Regions from separate parts of the Streptomyces sp. NPDC048734 genome, predicted to be linked through region 2. Evidence: riboswitches for the same ligand, from Rfam matches in the RefSeq annotation. Region 2 holds a riboswitch; each other region holds the start of a gene.

What was found. Region 2 has a riboswitch for cyclic di-AMP ahead of ACGFQC_RS08680 (transglycosylase SLT domain-containing protein). Riboswitches for the same ligand answer to the same signal wherever they lie in the genome.
Region 1: it holds a riboswitch for cyclic di-AMP, as region 2 does, so the genes downstream of both, ACGFQC_RS16655 (M23 family metallopeptidase) here and ACGFQC_RS08680 (transglycosylase SLT domain-containing protein) in region 2, are expected to answer to the same signal.
Region 3: it holds a riboswitch for cyclic di-AMP, as region 2 does, so the genes downstream of both, ACGFQC_RS29515 (LysM peptidoglycan-binding domain-containing M23 family metallopeptidase) here and ACGFQC_RS08680 (transglycosylase SLT domain-containing protein) in region 2, are expected to answer to the same signal.

Annotation. Positions count from the first base shown of each region.
Region 1 is NZ_JBICUZ010000005.1:388,014-390,269, reverse strand. Features, by position in the region: gene ACGFQC_RS16660 (pitrilysin family protein) at 1-731, shown strand, start outside; cyclic di-AMP (ydaO/yuaA leader) riboswitch at 942-1,109, shown strand; gene ACGFQC_RS16655 (M23 family metallopeptidase) at 1,123-1,878, shown strand; gene ACGFQC_RS16650 (GntR family transcriptional regulator) at 2,067-2,256, shown strand, end outside.
Region 2 is NZ_JBICUZ010000002.1:759,631-761,886, forward strand. Features, by position in the region: gene ACGFQC_RS08675 (polyprenyl synthetase family protein) at 1-60, opposite strand, end outside; cyclic di-AMP (ydaO/yuaA leader) riboswitch at 981-1,161, shown strand; gene ACGFQC_RS08680 (transglycosylase SLT domain-containing protein) at 1,167-1,634, shown strand; gene ACGFQC_RS08685 (HAD family hydrolase) at 1,715-2,256, opposite strand, start outside.
Region 3 is NZ_JBICUZ010000014.1:127,278-129,533, reverse strand. Features, by position in the region: gene ACGFQC_RS29515 (LysM peptidoglycan-binding domain-containing M23 family metallopeptidase) at 201-1,238, opposite strand; cyclic di-AMP (ydaO/yuaA leader) riboswitch at 1,243-1,400, opposite strand; gene ACGFQC_RS29510 (tyrosine-protein phosphatase) at 1,982-2,256, shown strand, end outside.

The DNA of each region.
Region 1 (2,256 bases), on a different contig from region 2:
TCGACCTCGACGCGCTCCTGGGCGACACCCTGGGCGCCTGGACGGGGTCCGCGGCCCAGCCGCGACCGGTGCCTCCGGTGACCGCGGACGACACCGGACGGGTCGTCATCGTGGACCGCCCCGGCGCCGTCCAGACGCAGCTGCTGATCGGCCGCATCGGCGCCGACCGGCACGCGCGCGTGTGGCCCGCGCAGGTGCTCGGCACGTACTGCCTGGGCGGCACCCTCACCTCCCGGCTGGACCGCGTCCTGCGCGAGGAGAAGGGCTACACCTACGGCGTGCGCTCCTTCGGCCAGGTCCTCAGGTCCGCGCCGGACGGCTCGGGCGCGGCGATGCTCGCCATCAGCGGCTCGGTCGACACTCCCAACACCGGTCCCGCGCTGGAGGACCTGTGGAAGGTGCTGCGCACCCTCGCCGAGGGCGGTCTGACCGACGCCGAGCGGGACGTCGCGGTGCAGAACCTCGTCGGAGTGGCGCCCCTGAAGTACGAGACGGCCGCCGCCGTGGCGGGCACGCTGGCCGACCAGGTCGAGCAGCACCTGCCGGACGACTACCAGGCCACGCTGTACCAGCAGCTCGCCGCGACCGGCACCGTGGAGGCCACGGCGGCGGTCGTGAGCGCCTTCCCGGTGGACCGCCTGGTGACGGTCCTCGTCGGTGACGCGGCCGCGATCAAGGCGCCGGTCGAGGCCCTCGGCATCGGTGAGGTGAAGGTCGTCTCCGCGGAGTAGGAACGCGGACCGGCGGCCGTGAGGCCGCGTACAGGAGCCCTGGTGGACGGATGCGTCACCAGGGCTCCCTGATGTCCGAATTGAGGGAAAGGCTGCCTGTCTGCCCTGTGGCATGCGCTACAAAAGCCGCGTTCTGTTTGGGGATCGACGGCCGCCGCGTCTAGTTTCGACCGGGCTGTTCGTCAGGCAGTGCGCCGCGTCCGCGGCACCGGACAGTCATCGCCGAGTCCCCGCACGGCGCGAGCCAGGGGAGCCGGGGACCCAACCACACAGTCCCTGGGGTGAATCGGACGCCCGCGCGAGCCGCGAGGGGGTCCGTAGGAGACCTTCCTGCTCCGAACCCGTCAGCTAACCCGGTAGGCGAGAGGGAAGGAAAGGACCGCTCAACTTCATGGCGTCCACTTGCGCCACCGGGAAGCACCGTCGTCCCAGCAGGATGAAGCGCACCACCGCCCGCGCGGCGGGCATCGCGGCGCTCACCACCACCGGCGTCATCGGCACCGTCGCCTCCAGCCCCGCCCTCGCCGCGGAGAAGGCCGTCGGGCAGACCGGCCTCGTCCCGGTCGTCACCATCGGCGACACGGTCGCCGAGCGGATCGACGACCAGGCCGCCGCGCAGAAGCAGGCCGCCGTGGCGGAGGCCGCGCGCAAGGAGGCCGCCGCCCGGGCCGCGGCGAAGGCCGAGGCGGAACGTGAGGCCCGGGTGCGCGCCGCCCGCGCGGCCGAGCGCGAGCGCCTGAACACCTTCGTCTCGCCGATCAGCGGCTCCCACGTCTCCACCGGCTACCGGTCGGGCGGCTCGCTGTGGTCCTCCGGCAGCCACACCGGCATCGACTTCCACGCCGCCAGCGGCACCCCCGTGCACGCGGTGGGCCTCGGCACCGTCGTCGAGGCCGGCTGGGGCGGCGCCTACGGCAACCAGGTCGTGATCCGGATGAGCGACGGCACGTACACCCAGTACGCCCACCTGTCGTCCATCGGCGTCTCGGTGGGGCAGAAGGTGGTCCCGGGGCAGCGCATCGCCCTGTCCGGCGCCACCGGCAACGTCACCGGCCCGCATCTGCACTTCGAGGTCCGCACCGGCGTGGAGTACGGCTCGGACATCGATCCGGCCGCCTACCTCCGCAAGCACGGCGTGAACATCTGACGACGTACGGCGACAGATCGTACGGCCCCGGCCCGCACGGCCGGGGCTTTCGTCGTTTCCGGGACCGTACTGTCCAAAAAATATCCCTGGATTCCGGCCCGCCATCGGAAATTCCCGCTGATTGCAATAGAGTCACGGAACACACGTCAATCGTCGACGTTTCACGGGGATTAAGGCGGAGGTCCGTCATGCGTATTCCGGCGCACTCGGTGTGCACGGCCATCCGGGACGACATCGTCGCGGGTGTCTACGAGCGCGGCAGCCGCCTCACCGAGGAACTCCTCGCGCGCCGCTACGGCGTCTCGCGCGTCCCCGTCCGGGAGGCGCTGCGCACGCTGGAGGCGGAGGGTTTCGTCGTGACGCGACGGCACGCGGGCG
Region 2 (2,256 bases):
GACATCGGCTTCCAGAGCCTGGTCCCGCACGCTCAGCCCGAACGGCCCGACGACGGTCACGAGGGGTCTCCTGTCTGCTGGTGTCTTCTGGCGATTACGCGGTTTGTCGATAGGTCGCTGCCCTCACTCAAGTCAGCGTATCCGGTCACGTTTCGATCACCGACAGGCCCCACGTCCCCCCGTCTCGAACTTCGCTCGACCGGGAGGCGTCCCCCGAGCGGCCGGACGGCGCCGGATCGCGCCCGTTATGTCGCCGATCGATCGGTACGAACGGTCGGCGCGAGCGACCGGCGCGAGCGGCCGGGACGGCCGGCGAAACAGGCCGGCGTCCCCGCCCGGCCGACCTCGCCCCCTCCCGGCCACGGTCGCCGGACCCACCCTCCCCGCGGGAGGGGACCACGTACCTGTGCATCCGCCCACCCTCTTCCGCGCTCCCCCGCGAGACGGTCCACGAGCACCTCCGCATCCGTCTGCCCGACGGAACCCTCCGGTACGCCCACGCGCGGCACCCGCCGACGAGCGAGCCCCCACCGGCACACCCGTCGGCACACCCCTGGCCGACTCCGCGACCACACCTCGGCACGCACCCGCCCACGGCAACAGCGGCGAGGCCCCACCGGAAGGGGGCACGCGCACAGAGGGGGACGGCGAGACGGCGCTCCACCGGACCCGGCGAAGACGCACCCCATGCGCGCCCCTTTAAAAGGGACTTCACACTCAATGCCCGTTTCACCCCTCTTGTGGATGCTGGTGAGTTGGCTCACTGCGCACACGTGCGGCCGACCCGCCACGGAATCTGTGATTCCGCTTTGCGCGTCGGCGAGTTGACGCTTGACGCACGCAAAGGATCAAGCGGGCATACACCTCTGATCAAGGTCAATAGGGACCATCTGTGAATCCGGCACTTGTTCCGGACATGCGCTCTCGCATACGTTCCCGGCCTGTCGGGCAGACGCCTAATCCTGCCGCCGCCCGGCACCCATCGACCGACACTCACGCACGGCAGGAGCGGGGGACCCAGGTAAGTCGCCGGACCGTACGTCACGCACGTACCGGGCCGGCTCGGGGTGAAGTCGCGTCGCCGCATCCCCGCGGCGGCCGGCCGGGCACTTTCCAGTCCGAACCCGACAGCTCACCTCGTAGGCGCCGGAGAGGAACCTTTCGTCATGCCTGCCGCCGTTCAGCACCGCCGCACCCGCCTCGCCCGCACCCTCGCCGCCGCCGCCACCGGCGCCGCCGTGCTGGCCCTCCCGCTCATCGGCTCGACCAGCGCCTCCGCGGCCACCACGACCGCCACCACCACGGCCGGGTACACCAACAACCTCGACGGCTGGATCCGCGAGTCCCTCGCGATCATGGCCGAAAAGGGCATTCCGGGCACCTACGACGGCATCTACCGCAACGTCATGCGGGAGTCCTCCGGCAACCCGAACGCCATCAACCTGTGGGACTCCAACGCGGCCGCGGGCATCCCGTCCAAGGGCCTGCTCCAGGTCATCGACCCGACCTTCGCCGCGTACCACGTGGCCGGCACCGCCTTCGACCCGTACGACCCGGTCGCCAACATCACCGCCGCCTGCAACTACGCGGCCCAGCGGTACGGCTCGATCGACAACGTCTTCGGCGCCTACTGACGGCTGCCCCCGCCGGCCCACGGGGGCGAGGGCCCCGGTGACGGGGCCCCGCCGGACTGCCGGACTGCCGGACTGCCGGACTAGGGAAACAGTCTTTCGAGGACGACGGCCACGCCGTCGTCCTCGTTCGACGTCGTCACCTCGTCGGCCACCGCCTTGAGTTCCGGATGGGCGTTGGCCATCGCCACGCCGTGCGCCGCCCAGTCGAACATCGGGAGGTCGTTGGGCATGTCGCCGAAGGCGATCGTGTCTGCCGGCCGAAGTCCGAGGTGCTCGGCCGCCAGGGCCAGTCCGGTCGCCTTGGTGACGCCGCACGGCTGGAGCTCCACCGTGCCCGGCCCGGACATCGTGACGGTGGCCAGCGAGCCGACCACCGAACGGGCCGTCGCCGCCAACTCGTCGTCGGACAGGGTGGGATGGCGCAGCAGGACCTTGCTGATCGGCTCGCACCACAGGTCGTCGCGCGTTCCGACGCGCAGGGCCGGCAGCGTCGGGTGCGGCATCAGGTAGCCCGGTTCGATGAGCGTGAGTCCGTCGACGCCGTCCTGGTCGACCGCCGCGTACACCTCGCCCACCTCGGCCTCGATCTTGCCGAGCGCCGTCTCGGCCAGCTCCCGGTCCA
Region 3 (2,256 bases), on a different contig from region 2:
GCAAGATCGCGCGGGTGCGGGCGCGCGTGCCGGCGCGGACGCGCGTGCCGGTGCGTGCCGGCGCTGGTGCCGGTGCCTGCCGGCGCCGGCGCCGGTGCGTGCGCACGCGTGAGTGGGTGCGTACGGGAACGCCGAAGGCCGGCCCCCGGGAGCGGGGGCCGGCCTTCGGTGGCGTGCCGGGCGGGAGGCCGGGCGGTACGTCAGCCGACGGAGACGCCGTGCGAGCGGAGGTAGGCGACCGGGTCGACGTCCGAGCCGTAGCCGGCACCGGTGCGGATCTCGAAGTGCAGGTGCGGGCCGGTCACGTTGCCGGTGGCGCCGGAGAGGCCGACCTGCTGACCGGCGGAGACGGACTGGCCGGCCGAGACGGAGAGCGAGGACAGGTGGGCGTACTGGGCGTAGAAGCCGTCGGCGAGCTTGATGACGACCTGGTTGCCGTACGCGCCGCCCCAGCCCGCGGAGACGACCGTGCCCGCGCCGACGGCCTTGAGCGAGGTGCCGGTGGGGACGACGAAGTCGACACCGGTGTGGTACCCGCTGGACCACATGCTGCCGGACATCTTGTACGGGGTGCCGACGGTCGCGCCGGAGACCGGGACGCTGAAGCCGGTGGCGGTGGTGGCGTTCCCGGCGGCCTGCGTGGTGGACGCCCGCGAGGAGGACGACTTCGAGACGTCCGAGGAGTTCGACCTCGAGGACGCAGAGGAGTTCGACGACTTCGACGACTTCGACGACTCAGAGGACTCAGAGGACTTCGCGGAGGAGCCCGAGGACTGCTTCGACAAGGAGGAGGAACCGGATGAACCAGACGAATCGGACGGCGACTTGGTCGTGCTCGTCGCGGCCTTCTTGCCGATCGACAGCTTCAGACCCGGGTGGATCAGCGACGGGTCGTCCCCGACGACCTCGCGGTTGTCCGCGTAGAGCCGGGTCCAGCCGCCGGTGACATCCTGCTCGTCCGCGATCTTGGAGAGGTAGTCGCCGGAACGCACCGTGTAGGTCGTGGCGGACTTCGCGGACTTCTGCGCCACGGGAACGGCCTGGGCGGCCTTCTCCGGAGCGGCGGAGAGCTCGGACACCGCGGAGACCGCCTGCGCCGCCGACTGCGACGGTGCGGCGTGCGCACCGGTGGCCCCCATGAGGGGGAGGGCGAGCGCGGCGCCGCCGGTTCCGGCGGCGGCGATGGAGCGGGTGAAGCGCTGGGGCTTCGGACGGCGGTGCTTACCCTTGGCGGGCATGACGAATTCCTCTCCGGCGCCTGCGAGGTGAGCTGTCGGGTGCGGACTGGAGATGTCCGGCCGCGCCGGGGCGCGGCTGTACCCCTAGCCGTTCCGGAGACCGGAACAGGCGGTACTGCCTGTGGGTCCCCCGCTCCTGCCGTTCACGGGTGAGTGTGCGGGCTCCGGGCGGCGGCAGGATTGGGCGTCCGTCCGGATTGGTCTGGAACGTAAGCGACCACGACGCACAGGGACAAGCGAAGGTTGTACTCGCCGAGGCTTTCTCTTGATCCCCGGCAGGAATTCCCGGTCACTTTCCGTGAATCAAGGGGCCGGTTTCACGATGAACAGCCTTGGAAAACAGCCGTATTACGTGAGCATGACGGACAACTCAGGGTCACGGATATGACGCTGCTCACGTGACGGATCCCCAGAGCCGCTTATTCCAGAGCGAGTTGGAACGAAGGCTTCAATTCAGACAGAAGCCTCAGATGCGACACGAACGGATAACCGGCACATCGGGGTCACCACATGTCGGGTGCGCACCCGGTCGGCCCTCCCGGGGCGGCCTCCACCGGCGGACCCGAGCGCCGGCCCCCTGGTGCGAACAGGACCGGCAGAGGCCTCGAACAGGGCTCGCGGAGGTCTCGAAGGCCTGGTCGAGGACCCGTTTGCCCCAGGCATCGATGTCGTATGGTCAGGGAAGTGTTCCGGTGGCCACGTCGAGCCGCGCCGGCCGGGACCGACGACCGGGAGGAGCCCCCGTGACGCAGCAGATCCCGTCGACCGAGCCCGAGCTGGCCGGAGTGCGCAACTTCCGGGACGTGGGCGGCCTGCCGACCGTCGACGGCCGGCGGGTCCGCCACGGCGTGCTGTTCCGCAGCGGACATCTCGCGCACGCCACCGACGAGGACGCCGCGTTCCTGGCCTCACTGGGCCTGCACACGGTCTTCGACTTCCGCAACGCGGCGGACCAGAGGCTGGAGGGCCCGGACGTCGAGCTGCCGGGCGTGCGCAATGTGAACCTGCCGCTCTCCGA